2 regions of the Streptomyces sp. NPDC101490 genome follow, and region 2 is predicted to be linked to the other one. Evidence: riboswitches for the same ligand, from Rfam matches in the RefSeq annotation. Region 2 holds a riboswitch; the other holds the start of a gene.
The links. A riboswitch is a leader RNA that binds a small molecule or an ion and turns the genes downstream of it on or off. The one in region 2 is predicted to bind cobalamin.

Region 1: linked by a shared signal. The riboswitch ahead of ACIRQY_RS07990 (cobalamin biosynthesis protein) and the one ahead of metE (5-methyltetrahydropteroyltriglutamate--homocysteine S-methyltransferase) in region 2 are both predicted to bind cobalamin.

What each region holds. Positions count from the first base shown of each region.
Region 1 is NZ_JBIWNI010000003.1:58,865-66,216, reverse strand. It holds gene ACIRQY_RS08000 (putative cobaltochelatase) at 1-1,013, opposite strand, end outside; gene ACIRQY_RS07995 (cobyric acid synthase) at 1,126-2,634, opposite strand; gene ACIRQY_RS07990 (cobalamin biosynthesis protein) at 2,631-3,593, opposite strand; cobalamin riboswitch at 3,625-3,768, opposite strand; gene ACIRQY_RS07985 (hypothetical protein) at 3,896-4,117, opposite strand; gene ACIRQY_RS07980 (anion permease) at 4,130-5,404, opposite strand; gene ACIRQY_RS07975 (alpha/beta hydrolase) at 5,778-6,905, shown strand; gene ACIRQY_RS07970 (hypothetical protein) at 7,048-7,352, shown strand, end outside.
Region 2 is NZ_JBIWNI010000016.1:159,847-167,198, forward strand. It holds gene metE (5-methyltetrahydropteroyltriglutamate--homocysteine S-methyltransferase) at 1-1,374, opposite strand, end outside; cobalamin riboswitch at 1,559-1,708, opposite strand; gene ACIRQY_RS25540 (acyl-CoA thioesterase) at 1,869-2,357, opposite strand; cobalamin riboswitch at 2,430-2,581, opposite strand; gene ACIRQY_RS25545 (hypothetical protein) at 2,800-3,369, opposite strand; gene ACIRQY_RS25550 (GNAT family N-acetyltransferase) at 3,424-4,218, opposite strand; gene ACIRQY_RS25555 (SDR family NAD(P)-dependent oxidoreductase) at 4,538-5,356, opposite strand; gene kdpB (potassium-transporting ATPase subunit KdpB) at 5,617-7,352, opposite strand, start outside.

The sequences.
Region 1 (7,352 bases), on a different contig from region 2:
TCGCCCTTGAAGCGCTCCAGGGTCTCGTCGAGCTTGTCCTCGTCGAGTCCGGGCGCGTCGAAGGGGTTGCGGCGGCGGCGGTGGGGCAGCGCGAGGAGCGCGGCCTGCCGCACGTCCTCCGAGTCCACCTCGGTCCGGTCCGCCCACGCGGCGAGCGCGGTCGCGGTCCGGGCCATCACGATGTCGGCGCGCATCCCGTCCACCTCGAACGCGGCGCAGGTCGCGGCGATCTGGAGCAGCGCCGCGTCCCCGAGGACCACCTGCGGCAGCCGTTCGCGGGCGGCGGAGATCCGGGCCCGCAGCGCGGACTCCTCACCGGCCCAGCGCGCGGCGAACGCGGCCGGGTCGTCCTCGAACGCGAGCCGCCGCCGGACCACCTCCACCCGCTGCGCGGGCTCCCGGGAGGCCGCGACCTCCACGGTGAGGCCGAACCGGTCGAGCAGCTGCGGCCGCAGCTCGCCCTCCTCGGGGTTCATCGTCCCGACGAGCAGGAAGCGGGCGGCGTGCCGCACCGAGACGCCCTCGCGCTCCACGTGCGAGGAGCCCATGGCGGCGGCGTCGAGCAGATGGTCGATCAGGTGGTCGCTCAGCAGGTTGACCTCGTCGACGTACAGGATGCCCCGGTGCGCGGCGGCGAGCAGGCCCGGCTCGAAGGCCTTCACGCCCTCGGCGAGCGCCTTCTCGAAGTCGAGGGCGCCGACGAGCCGGTCCTCGGAGGCGCCGACCGGCAGTTCGACCATCCGGGCGGGCCGCTCCGCCGCCGGGGCGGCGTCGTGCGGGCCGTCGGGGCAGCCCGGGTCGGGCGAGGCCGGGTCGCAGCTGAACCGGCAGCCCGCGACGACCGGCACCTGCGGCAGCAGTTCGGCGAGCGCCCGGACGGCGGTGGACTTCGCGGTCCCCTTCTCGCCCCGGACCAGCACCCCGCCCACGGCCGGGCTGACGGCGTTGAGCAGCAGCGCGAGCCGCAGGTCGTCCATGCCGACGACGGCGGTGAACGGATACCGGGCGTTCATCGGCCGGTCCTTTCGTCGAGTTCGCTCCACGGGCGTCCCGTCCGGGACCCCGTGCTTCCGGTGCCGGCGGGGACGGCCGTCCGGGCGTCCGCGCCCGGGGCCCCGCCCGCGCTCACGGCGCTCCCGGCGGCACGAACGGCAGGCCGGGCGGCGGACCGTCCTCGATCAGCCGCAGCAGCGCGTCGGTGTCCGCGTGTTCCTCGATCAGGTCGCCGAGCCGGTCGAGCTGCTCCTCGCGGAGCGCCCCGAACGAGGTGTCCGGCGCCGGGACGAAGCGGCGCCCGGCCGCCGAGGCGACCTCCCGCAGGAACGCGCGCCGGAAACCGTCGCTCTCCAGCGAGCCGTGCCAGTGGGTGCCCCACACGGACCCCACCTGGCATCCGTCGAGGAACGTCTCGCCGCCCAGGACCTCGGCGACGCCGTGGTGGATCTCGTACCCCTCGACGCGTTCCCCGAGGGCCTCGCCCGTCGGCCGGGCGAGGGTCTTCTCGCGGGCGAAGCGGACCCGTACGGGCAGCAGCCCCAGCCCGGCGACGGCCCCCGCCCTCGACTCGACCTCGTCGTCGATGTGCTCGCCGAGGACCTGGAAGCCGCCGCAGATCCCCAGCACCGGACGGCCCTCGGCCGCGCGCCGGACGAGGGCGTCGGCGAGTCCCCGCTCGCGCAGCCAGGCCAGCGCCCGGACCGTGCCCCGGGTGCCGGGCACGACGACGAGGTCCGCGTCGACGAGTTCCTCGGGCCGGTCGACGAAGCGGACGACGACGCCCGGCTCGGCCGCCAGCGCGTCCACGTCCGTGAAGTTGGACATCAGCGGTACGGCGCAGACGGCGACCCGCAGCACGTCCGCGCCGACCGGCGGGGCGACGACCGACTCGCGGACCGTGCCGCGCAGCGAGACGCGCAGCCCGTCCTCCTCGTCGATGCCGAGGCCGTGCGCGTACGGCAGGACGCCGAAGGTGCGGCGGCCGGTCAGCCCGTGCAGCATGTCGAGGCCCGGTTCGAGGAGGCTCACATCGCCCCGGAACTTGTTCACCAGGTATCCGGCGACCAGCTCCTGGTCCTCGGGGGCCAGCAGCGCCGTCGTGCCGAAGAACTGGGCGAAGACCCCGCCCCGGTCGATGTCGCCGACCACCACGACGGGCAGCCGCGCGGCCCGCGCGACCCCCATGTTGACGATGTCGGTGCGCCGCAGGTTGATCTCGGCGGGGCTGCCCGCGCCCTCGCAGATCACCGCGTCGTAGCTGCTCCGCAGCTCCTCCAGGCAGGCCATCACCGGCTCGAACAGCTCCTTCTGCCGTCCGCCGTGGTAGCCCCGGGCGCTCATCTCGCCGACCGGCCGGCCCATCAGGACGACCTGGCTGGAGCGGTCGCCGCCCGGCTTGAGGAGCACCGGGTTCATCAGCGCCGTCGGCTCCACCCGGGCGGCCTGCGCCTGCATGGCCTGGGCCCGGCCTATCTCGGCGCCCTCGCGGGTCACGAAGGAGTTCAGGGACATGTTCTGTCCCTTGAACGGCGCCACCTTCAGGCCCTTTCGGACCAGCCAGCGGCAGATCCCGGCCGTCACGACGCTCTTCCCGGCATCGGACGTCGTACCGGCGACCAGCAGCCCCCCACCCCTCACTTCGTCCTCCGCTTCACGGTGTCGGTCAGCATCCGGCCGCCCACGCAGACGGCCAGGGTGAGCGCGGTGACCCGGCGGGACAGCCGGACCGCCCGTTCGATGTCGGGCACCTCGACGGCCCGGCCCGTCGTGTTGAGCACCGGCCGGTGCTCGACCCGGCCGCCGTACGCGAGGGTGCCGCCGAGCCGTACGCCGAGCGCGCCCGCGAAGGACGCCTCGACGGGGCCCGCGTTGGGGCTGGGGTGGTGTGCCGCGTCCGCCCGCCAGGCCCGTACGGACCCGCGCGGGTCCCCGCCCGCGACGGTGGCGAGGACGGCCGTCAGCCGGGCGCCGGGCCAGCCCGCGAGGTCGTCGAGCCGGGCCGAGGCCCAGCCGAAGCGGCGGTGCCGCGCGGACTTGTGGCCGACCATCGCGTCCAGGGTGTTCACGGCCCGGAAGCCGAGCAGCCCGGGCACGCCCGCGACCGCGCCCCAGAACAGGGCGCCGACCACGGCGTCGGAGGTGTTCTCGGCGACGGACTCGACGACGGCGCGGGCCATCGCGGGCCCGTCCAGGGAGTGCGGGTCGCGCCCGCACAGGTGCGGCAGCCGCTCCCGGGCCACCTCCAGGTCCCCGGCGGCCAGCGCCCCGCCGATCGCGCGGGCCTCCCGGCCCAGGGTCGTCCCGCCGACGACGGCCCAGACGGAGACGGCGGTGAGGGCGACGGCGGCGGACGGCCGGTCGCGCACGGTCCGTGCGGCGAGGGCGCCCAGGGCCACGGCGGTTCCGGCGCAGACGGCGGTGTGCAGGGCGCCCCAGCCCCGGTGGTCGTGGTGGAGGCGGTCCTCGACGGCGGCGGCGGCCCGGCCGAACGCGGCGACGGGATGCCCCCTCCGGGGGTCGCCGACGAGCAGGTCCACGGCGAGACCGGCGGCGGTGCCGCACGCGAACACACCGGTGGTACGGGGGAGGCCGGGCATGGCGCTCTGTCCTCACTCAGGGTCCGCGCCCTGGATCGACGTCACCGGCGGCGAGAGTTCCTGGCTCCCGGACCCCTGGGGTCCGGTCACAGTGGCGGGACCGCGCCGGATTCGCACCGGACTTCCTCTTCTGCCGCCGTCTTGGCCCCGGCAGTCCACCACGCCCCGAGAACAGCCGTCAACTCACCCTTGACCTGCGACGGGTCACTGTGCGGAGCACCACAGACACGGCCCGGACGCGCACGGAGGCCGGGTGGCCGCACACGAGGTGCGGCCACCCGGCCTCCGGGGAGCGTGGACCGTCAGACGACGATCAGGTAGATGCCGTACGACACGGCCGCGACGCACAGGGCGAAGCAGGCGTAGGCGCCGGTACGGGCCAGGACGGCGGAGCCGCCCCGCGCGGCGGCCTGCTCCTGCTTGGAGAGGCCGACGATGCCGAGGGTGAAGAGGCCCACGAGGGCGAGAGTGGCCACGAGGCTGACTCCGAACACGGAGCCGAGGGCCGCCCAGTCGATCTTCATGTCGTTCGTTCCTTACACCGCTGCGGCGGAGGCCGGGGGAGCGGACGGGTCGATGGGGGCCGGGGCCGGGATGGTCGTCTTCAGGTCCGCGTCCGTGACGGTGCCGAAGGAGCCGGCCGGCGGCGGCGGGGTGACGGCGGCCATCGCGGTGGTCACCACGCCCGCGGGCTCCGCCGGGGCGTCGGTCTCGACCTCGTTGACGTTGTGGTGGTCGACCGGCTTGCGGCGGGACAGCACCCAGATGTAGGCCGAGCCGCCGACCAGGACGGCCGCGGTGGCGGCGATGCCCCAGGGGCCCTGCTTGGTGAGGAACTCGGCACCGGCGCCGACCAGACCCGCGGCGGGCAGGGTCAGGCCCCAGGCGACGAACATCCGGGTCGCGGTCGACCAGCGGACGACACCGCCCTTGCGGCCGAGACCGGCACCCATCACGGCACCCGAGCAGGACTGGGTGGTGGAGAGGGAGAAGCCGAGGTGCGAGGAGGCCAGGATGACCGTCGCGGCGCTGGTCTGGGCGGTGAAGCCCTGCTGCGGCTGGAGGTCGGTGAGGCCCTTGCCCATGGTGCGGATGATGCGCCAGCCGCCGAGGTAGGTACCGAGGGCGATGGCGACACCGGCGGAGACGATGACCCAGAAGGGCGGGTTGGCACCAGGGGCGACGACGCCCTGGGTGACCAGCGCGAGGGTGATGATGCCCATCGTCTTCTGCGCGTCGTTGGTGCCGTGGGCCAGGGAGACGAGACCGGCGGAGGCGATCTGGCCGACCCGGTAGCCCTTGGCGGTGTGCTTCTCCTCGGTCTTCGCGCCGATCTTGTACGTCAGGCGGGTCGCCAGCATCGCGGCGAGACCGGCGACGAGCGGGGCGGCGATGGCCGGGATCAGCACCTTGGTGATGATCGTCGGGCCGTTCACGGCCGACCAGCCGGCCGACATGACCGCGGCGCCGATGAGGCCGCCGAAGAGGGCGTGGGACGAGCTGGACGGCAGGCCCAGGAGCCAGGTCAGCAGGTTCCACAGGATCGCGCCGACCAGCGCGGCGAAGATCACCTCTGTTCGGATGCCCTCTTCGTTGATGATCCCGCCGGAGATCGTCTTGGCGACCTCCACGGACAGGAACGCGCCGACGAGGTTGAGCACGGCGGACATGGCCACCGCCGTCTTGGGCTTGAGCGCACCGGTCGAGATGGTCGTGGCCATCGCGTTCGCGGTGTCGTGGAAACCGTTCGTGAAATCGAACACGAGAGCTGTCACGACCACAATGGCGAGCAGCAGCGTGATGTGTTCCATTTACCCAGGCAATCGTTTGACGTCAGTGGCCAGCCGAACGTAAGCAACCTGGGTGAACGGAAGGTGAACTGGGTAGGGCGCGACGGTGTCTCTATCCGGTGTCAACAGATTCCGCTTACGGCTCCCGGGCACCCGCTGTCCACGATGCGGTCACCCCGCAACCCCGGGTAATCCCGGACGACACCGGGCACGTACGACCTGTCCCGGTTCCGCCCCCGCCACCCGGTTCCGCTCCCCGGACCGGACCATCCGACCGGGGGACCCCCCTGAGGAGACTCATGTCACTCCCCCGGGGGACCCCGCGGCCCGCTCCCCGCCCCCCGGGCGGCCCCGTCCGGTGGCAGCCCGCCGCCACCCTGCCGAGACTGGGAACGTGCGCCCCGCTACAGCGACGGCAGCGGCCGTCACCACCCTGCTCGGTGTCGGCGCGGCCGCGGTCGCGGCCGGCCGGTACGCCAGCGACGCCGCCCTCAAGGCGCCGTCCGGACGTCCCCTGCCCGGGGAACCCCGACTGACCGTGCACGCCACCGGCCCCGAACGGATCACCCTCACCCGGGGCCTCGCCTCACTGCGCCCCGGCACCTACGGCATCGAGGGCCACGGCCTGCACGCCGTCGTCGGCCCCGTCCTCGACCGCGTCCCGCACACCGCCGACACCGTCGTCCGGCGCCTCGAACGGGTCGAGCTCGGCGTCGTCGCCCCCGGCGTCCGCGTCCGCCTCACCCCCCAGCTCCACCGGGGCACCCCGACCTCCGCCCTCGGCATCCCCCACGAGGACACCGAGATCCCCGGCGAACTCGGCCCCCTGCCCGCCTGGCTGGCCGCCGCCCCCCGCAGCACCTGGGTCATCGCCCTGCACGGCCTCGGCACCACCCGCGAGCACCCGCTGAACGTCCTCCCCTTCTTCCACCGGAGCAAGGTCCCCGTCCTGATCCCCGCCTACCGGGGCGACGAGGGCGCGCCGCCCTCCCCCGACGGACTCGCCCACCTCGGCGCCTCCGAATGGCGCGACGTCGACGCCGCCATCCGCTACGCCCTCCGCCGGGGCGCCGGCCAGGTCGTCCTGCACGGCTGGGGGACCGGCGCCACGATGGCCCTGCGCGCCGCCGCCGAATCCGGCGTCCGCGACCGGATCGCCGGACTCGTCCTCGACTCCCCGGTCCTCGACTGGGAAGCCACCCTGCGCAACCTCGCCGCCGCCCGGCACGTCCCCGGACCGCTGATCCCGCTCGCCGTCCGCGCCGCCCAGGGCAGGACCGGCCCGCACGGCGACCTCCTCGAAGCCGCCTCCGCGCCCGACGCCCTGCGCGTCCCCGTCCTCCTCCTGCACGGGCCCGACGACACCCTCGCCTCCTGGGAACCCTCCGTCGAGCTGGCCGCCCGCCGCCCCGACCTCGTCACCCTCCAGACCGTCCGGCACGCCCCCCACGCCTGTCTGTGGAACGCCGACCCCGTCCGTTACGAGGAGGGCCTCCGCCGCTTCCTCACCCCCCTCCTCTGAGGAGGGCCGGACGGCCCGGGCCGGACGGGTCCCCGGACCCCTCCGCCCGCACCCGCCACGACGGGGTGGCCGATTCCGATTGGGCTTTCGGGCCGTCAGCGGGAAGACTGCCCCCGTGACGTCTCGAAAGCCCGATGAACCATTGGCGCGCAACTCCAGACTCCGACTCGTCCGCCCGCGGGCGCTGGCCACTGCCCGACGGGCCGTGACGACCCGGCGCACCCGGCCGGCGCCGAGGCCGCCCGAGGGCACTCCGCCCCGCGCGGAACTCGCCCGCCAGGCCCGGCACGTCCTCGCCGACGCCGTACGGATCGCCCGCTGGGCCGCCGTCGAGCGCGGCGCGGGCGCGGCCCCCGGCACCGGCCCCGCCCGGGAACGGGCCGCCGCCGCACTGGACCTGACACCCGGCCAGATCCGGGCCGGCTGGGACCGGGCCCGGCTCGCCGG
Region 2 (7,352 bases):
GGCGGTGCGCAGTTCCGTGGTCTGCGGGAAGGACCCGATGGTGGTGGTCGGCAACGGCGGCAGCCCGAGGTGCGCCCGCTGGGCGGCGGCCCGTTCGGCGTACGGCTGGGAGCGGCGGCCGTCGGCGTCGGTGACGGCCCCGACGCGGGCGCGTACGGCCGGGTCGCGGGTGAGGGGGGACTCGGCGCGGGAGGAGAGCGCGGCACGGTTGGCGGCCAGCTCACCGGCGATGGCACCGGTGCCCCGGGAGAGTCCGGCGGCCAGGGTGACGGTCTCGGCGGTCTTCTGCCGGGCGAAGGCCAGCCAGCGCAGGATCTGCGGGTCGACGTCCTTCTCGGCCGTCGCGTCGAGCGGCACATGGAGCAGCGAGCAGGAGGCGGAGACGTCCACGCGGTCCGCGAGACCGAGGAGGGTGCCGAGGGTGGTGAGGGACTTCTGCAGGTCGGTGACCCAGATGTTGCGGCCGTCGACCACGCCCGCGACGAGCCGCTTCCCCGGCAGGCCGCCGACGGCGGCGAGCCCGGCCAGGTTGGCGGCGGCGGGCCCGGTGAAGTCCAGGGCGAGCCCCTCCACGGGCGCCTTGGCGAGGACCGGGAGGGCGTCGCCGAGCCGGTCGAAGTAGGAGGCGACGAGGATCTTCGGCCGGTCCTCGACGGCACCGAGGTCACGGTAGGCGCGGGCGGCGGTGTTCAGGTCGGCGGGCGTGCGGTCCTGTACGAGGGCGGGCTCGTCGAGCTGTACCCATTCCGCGCCCGCCGCGCGCAGGTCCGCGAGCACTTCGGCGTACACGGGCAGGAGCCGGTCCAGCAGGGTCAGCGGCTGGAAGTCCTCGGCCACTCCCGGGGCGGGCTTGGCGAGGAGGAGGTAGGTGACCGGCCCGACCAGGACGGGACGGGCGGTCAGACCGAGCGCGAGGGCCTCCTTCAGCTCCGCGACCTGCTTGGTCGAGTCGGCCGTGAAGACGGTGTCGGGCCCCAGCTCGGGCACGAGGTAGTGGTAGTTGGTGTCGAACCACTTGGTCATCTCCAGCGGAGCGACGTCCTGGGTGCCGCGCGCCATGGCGAAGTAGCCGTCGGTGGCGTCGGCGGCCACGGCCTCCCGGTGCCGGCCGGGGACCGCGCCCACCATCACGGTGGTGTCCAGGACGTGGTCGTAGAACGAGAAGTCGCCGGTCGGCACCTCGGCGATGCCCGCCCCGGAGAGTTCGAGCCAGTTCGCCCGGCGCAGTCCGGCGGCGACGGCGTGGAGGGCGTCGGCGGTGACCCGGCCCTTCCAGTAGCCCTCGACCGCCTTCTTGAGTTCACGGTCACGGCCCTGGCGGGGGTAGCCGTACACGGTGGCGCGTGCCGCGGGTGCCGCGGAGTTCGTGGTCACGGAGATCTCCTTCACGAGATGGATCCCTGAGGTCCGGAGACCTGGCGAGACACGGAAGGAGTGACCGGAGACGGAGGGACGCGCGTGCACGGCATGGCACGGCTGTCCGCCCGTATGGTCGCCGACCCGCCCTCGAGGTCACCGGATGACCGCGCGCGGAATCGTCCGCGTGCGGGCAACGGGCAGGTCTTCGGACTCGCGGGCGCGTTCTCCTGGGGGAGTTCACCTAGTGGCCGTCGCTTCCCAGGTCCGGTGTCGGATCCAGTGCGTATGACGGCGGTCGTTCCCGCTCACCGCTGCGGGGCAGTCCCGGATTCCCACCGGGTTCCCTCTTGCGACGCCCCCGCCTGGCGGACGGGGCGAACCAGCTGCACGCGCCAGGGTACGGGTCGCGCCGGACGAGCGCCGGATGTTGTCCGAATCCCGGACGGTCCCTGACCTGATCCGTGCGGCACGGGGCCGCGGTCCCCGGAGGAACGGCGGCCCCGTCCCCCTCAGGACAGGCCGGGCAGCGCGGTGACGAGGGCGGGCACGGGACGCGGACCGCCGTCCGCGTCGATCGCCACGAAGGTGAGGAAGGCGGTGGCCACTTCGGTGACGGGACCGGAGTTGTTCCAGCGTTCGGCGGTCACCCGCACGCCGACGGTCATGGAGGTCCGTCCGGCCCGTTCGAGCCCGGCCTCCACGCTCAGCAGGTCCCCGGCGCGTACGGGGGCCAGGAACGTCATCCGGTCGACGGACGCGGTCACGGCGGGTCCGTCGGCGTGGCGCCCGGCGGCGGCCGCGGCGGCGTCGTCGATGAGCTTCATCATCACCCCGCCGTGGATGGTGCCGTACAGATTGGTGTCGTGGTCGCTCATGATGTGGGCGAGGACCACCCGGGAGTCGTCCGGGGTCTTCCCCTTACGGGGAACGGGAGCGCGGGCGGGGCCCGGGGTGTCGGTGGGGTCTGCGGCAAGGCCGGTGACGGCGGGATCTGCCACGTCAACTCTCCTTCGCGAGTCGCGGCTCGGCGGTTCCGCACGCACGGGGTGTCCGGCGCGCGGACAGCGGGCAGGTCTTCGGACTCGCGGGCGCGTTCTCCTGGGGGAGTTCACCTAGTGGCCGTCGCTTCCCAGGTCCGGTGTGCCGGGCCCAGTGCGTATGACGGCGGTCGTTCCCGCTCACCGCTGCGGGGCAGTCCCGGATTCCCACCGGGTTCCCTCTTGCGACGCCCCCGCCTGGCGGACGGGGCGAACCAGCTGCCCCGCCAGCCTACGTGCCGTCCACCACGTGGAGAGCGGACCCGAGGAGGATTCCGGCGCCATGGCCACGGCGCCGCCCGGTCTCGTCCCGGAGGGACCCGCCGTCGAGCAGGGCCGGCCGGTCCGTCCGGCGGACCGCCGCACAGCGACCCGCGCCGTCCTGAGGCCCTCCGGACGCGCGTCACTCCAGACCGGAGGAGTTCAGGACGGCGCGGGTCGTCTCGGTGTCGACGCGCAGCGCGAGCCGGGCGAGGTCGGCCGTGCCGTGGACCAGGGTCCCCCGCCTCCGGGCGGACAGCGCCGCGGACTCGATCCGCAGCCACAGGGCCGGATTGTCCAGGAGGACCCGGAGGTCCACCTCGGCCCACCCGCCCTCCCCGTCGCGCAGGCGCAGCCGCCGGGCGGTGCCCGTCGGCCACGCGACCGCCGTGAGCAGATCGGTGCGGACCGTCCTGGTGACCCACAGCCCCCGGGCCGTCAGCAGCCCCGGGGCCAGGCTCACCCGTGCGGGCAGCAGGACCACGAACAGCAGCGCCGACAGCGCGATCCAGCCGAGGGTGTGGGACAGCGGCAGCCCGTACGCCCCGGCGTCCACGCCCAGCGACGTCCCAAGCAGCAGGCCCGCGCAGACGGCCGCCGCACGGGCCTCGCCCGGCCAGCCCCTGTCGTGCAGGACGTCGGAGGCGGCGCCGGGCAGAGGGGCGGGAGAGGGACCGGGGACGGGAGCGGGGGTACGGACAGGAGGCTGCATGGCGCCGACGCTAGGACCCCGGGCCGTCCCGACCCGCCGGGGACAACGCGGTGTTTACGCGGCGGCGGGCAGATTTGACGTCCCGCTGACGGCGGTGGCGGTGAAGGGCCCGGTCGAGTGGTGGACGTACTCCCGGACCAGCCGGAAACCGGCCGACCAGCCGAGCAGACGGCTCGCCCGGTTCTCCCGCGAACAGCTCCAGGTCGCGGTGTGCCCGCGCGCGGCGACATCGGCGGTCAGGCCCTCCACACAGGCGAGGCCGAGGTGCTGCCGCCGCTCCCCGGGGGCGGTGGCGCAGGCCACGTCCTCGTACCGGCTCCCGGTGAACCGGGCGCACGCCACGGCGAGGACCCGCCCCTTGTGGAAGGCCGCCCAGGCGTGCCCCGAGGCGGCGAGGGCCGCCGGGCTGCCCCAGGTCGCGTGGACGCGGTCGAGGTCGGGTGCGCTCGCGGCGAGTGCGCGGGCGTCCCCGGCCGCGAGCCGTCGGACCGTCACCCCGCGCGGCAGGCGCGGCGGCATCCCGGGCTCGCGGTGCACGTACAGCATCCGGTCCCAGGGGTGCAGACGGTCGAACGCGGCGGCCAGCACCGGCAGGAACCGTGCCGACGCCTCCACGTGGTGACCGGCCAGCGGGGCCAGGTCCGCCGGGACGAGCGCGGTCGGGTCACCGGCCAGGAGCGCGTGGCCGCCGCAGGTGACGGCGACGACCCGGGGGCGCGCCGGACGGTCGGTCCACCAGGAGCCCTGCCGGGTGGCGATGACGTGCTCGGCCAGCGCGCCGGTTCCCGGCGCACCGGAGGCGAACGCCCGCGCGGGGGCCGGGGGTTGATGAGCGGGGTGCGGGATCACGATGCCTCCAGGGGTACGGGGGAGGGGGCGGCCCCCGCCCGAAGGAGGCGGGGGCCGCCCCGGTGGGGCGGGCCGGAGCGGGATGTCCTGGCCCGGCGGGGTGGTGCGGGGCGGGGCCGTGCGGGCCGGGGGGCTGCCGGCCGGGGCCGTCCTCGTACGGGGACGGCCCCGGCCGGGCGGGTGGACGCCCGGTCGGGGTCCGCGCGGGGCACGGCCTCCGCGCGGTGTCAGCTCCCTCCGGCCCTGCGGCCGTGGTTCGCCTTCTTCTTGCGGCGGGCCTTCTTCTTGCGGGCGCGCTGGGACATGGCGGGTGCCTCCTTCAGGCGGTGTGGCCGACGAGGAGTCCGGCGAGCTTGCTGAGGCGCTTCACCGTGCGTTCCTCGGTGGCGGCCGGGGCGGGGGCGACACGGTGCTCACGGTCGTAGTAGGCGCCGTTCACGATCTCGGTCGCCGGGTCGCAGAGCCGTACGACGTGCGCCGCGCCCTCGGCCGGTGCCTCGCCCTGGTGCGCGTACAGCGGCAGGAGGCTGGTGGCGCAGATGCCGGGGTGCACGGAGACGGCGGTGACGCGCGGGTCGGAGGCGAAGACCGTGAGGGCCAGCTGCGACTGCGCGTAGGCGGCGAGCCGGGAGTAACGGCGGGTGCGGTTCGGGTCGTTCCACTGGATCGAGCCCGTGCGGTGCAGCGCGGACGAGACGTTGACGACCCGGCCGCCGGTGCCGCCGGTCAGGGCGGGCTCCAGGAGGTGGGTGAGGAGGTAGTGGGCGAGGAAGTTGACCTGGAAGGCGATCTCGTTGCCGTCGGCGGTGACCGTGTGCTGCTCGGGCGCGGCCATGCCCGCGTTGTTGACGAGGACGTCCAGCCGCGGGTGCTCGGCCAGGACCCGCACCGCCAGTCGCTCCACCTCCTCCAGGCGGGTGAAGTCCGCTCCGTGGGCGCGCAGTCGGTCGACGGGCACGTCCGAGAGGGTGACGAGCCGGTCGACGGCGGCGCGGGCCTCCTCCGAAGTCCTGCCGTGCAGCAGGACCGTGGCGCCGCGTTCGGCGAGCAGCCGCGCGGTCTGGTGGCCGATGCCGGAGGTCGCCCCGGTGACGAGGACGGTACGGCCGGAGAGGGACGGGGACGGGGAAGGAGCCATGGTCGGTCCAGGGTCTTTCGTTTCGGGGGTACGTGAAGAGGGGCGCCGGACCAGTTCGGTCACGGCGCCCCGGGGACGGCGGAGTACGCGTCAGCGCGAGGCGGACGGCGGCTCCGGGCGGCGGGGCGCACGACATCGGACCGCCTGATGAGGCGGCCGGTCGGCCTGGAGCCACGCACTGTCCATGCCGTCCATGGAACTCCGCCGCGAGCACCCGGGCAAGGCGGACCCGCCTTCCCTGATGCCGCCCTGACGGACGTTCACCCCAGGCCGGGGACGGTGGACACCAGGAGGTCGATGAGCTTGATGCCGACGAACGGCAGGACGAGGCCCCCGAGTCCGTACAGGAGCAGATTGCGGCGCAGCAGGTCGTGCGCGGACGCCGGGGTGTAGCGCACGCCGCGCAGCGCGAGCGGGATCAGGGCCACGATGATCAGGGCGTTGAAGACGATCGCCGAGGTGATGGCCGAGGTCGGGCTGTGCAGGCCCATGATGTTCAGCTCGTCCAGCGAGGGGTAGGCGCCCGTGAACATGGCGGGGATGATCGCGAAGTACTTCGCCACGTCGTTGGTGATCGAGAACGTGGTCAGCGCGCCCCGGGTGATGAGGAGTTGCTTGCCGATCTCGACGATGTCGATGAGCTTGGTCGGGTCGGAGTCGAGGTCGACCATGTTCCCGGCCTCTTTCGCGGCCGAGGTCCCGGTGTTCATCGCCACGCCCACATCGGCCTGCGCGAGGGCGGGAGCGTCGTTGGTGCCGTCACCGGTCATCGCGACCAGCTTCCCGCCCGCCTGCTCCCGCTTGATCAACGCCATCTTGTCCTCCGGCGTCGCCTCCGCCAGGAAGTCGTCCACCCCCGCCTCCCGGGCGATGGCCCGTGCCGTACGGGGGTTGTCACCGGTGACCATGACGGTACGGATGCCCATCCGGCGCAGCTCGCCGAACCGCTCCCGGATGCCGTCCTTCACCACGTCCTTCAGGTGGACGATCCCGAGGACCCGGGGCCCGGCCGCGTCGTGGACGGCGACGAGCAGCGGTGTGCCGCCCGCGTCCGCGATGGCGTCTGACCAGGCACGGGCCTCGGGCGGCACCCTTCCCCCGTACCGCTCGACCCAGTCGACGACCTGGGCCGTGGCCCCCTTGCGGAGGTGGCGGACGCCGTCGCTCCCGCGCAGGTCGATGCCGCTCATCCGGGTCCGCGCGCTGAACTCGACGAACCGGAGGTCCGCCCACTCGTCCCCGGTGGGCGGCAGGAGCCCGTACTGACGGCGGGCGAGGGCGCTGACCGACCGCCCCTCGGGGGTCTCGTCGGCGAGGGAGGCGAGCTGGGCCGCGTCGGCGAGGAGGGCCGGTTCCACCCCCGGCAGCGGGACGAACGCGACGGCCTCGCGGTTGCCGAGGGTGATGGTGCCGGTCTTGTCGAGGAGGAGGGTGTTCACGTCCCCGGCCGCCTCGACGGCCCGGCCGGACATCGCGAGCACGTTCCGCTGCACCAGCCGGTCCATCCCGGCGATGCCGATCGCGGACAGCAGCGCCCCGATCGTCGTGGGGATCAGCGTGACCAGGAGCGCCACGAGCACGGGCGTGGAGGGGGCGGCGCCCGCGTACCCGGCCATCGGGGTGATCGCGACCACCACCAGGACGAAGACGAAGGTCAGCGCCGCGAGGAGGATGTTGAGCGCGATCTCGTTCGGGGTCTTCTGCCGCTCCGCGCCCTCGATGAGGGAGATCATCCGGTCCATGAAGGAGTGGCCGGGCCGCGCGGTGACCCGTACGACGATCCGGTCCGAGAGCACGGTCGTGCCGCCGGTCACCCCGGAGCGGTCGCCGCCCGCCTCGCGGATCACCGGGGCGGACTCCCCGGTGACGGCGGACTCGTCGACCGAGGCGACCCCGGCGACGACGTCGCCGTCCGCCGGGACCAGCCCGCCCGCCTCGACCAGCACGAAGTCGAACTGCGCGAGGTCGGCCGCGTTCACCGTCTCCGTGGCCGCGC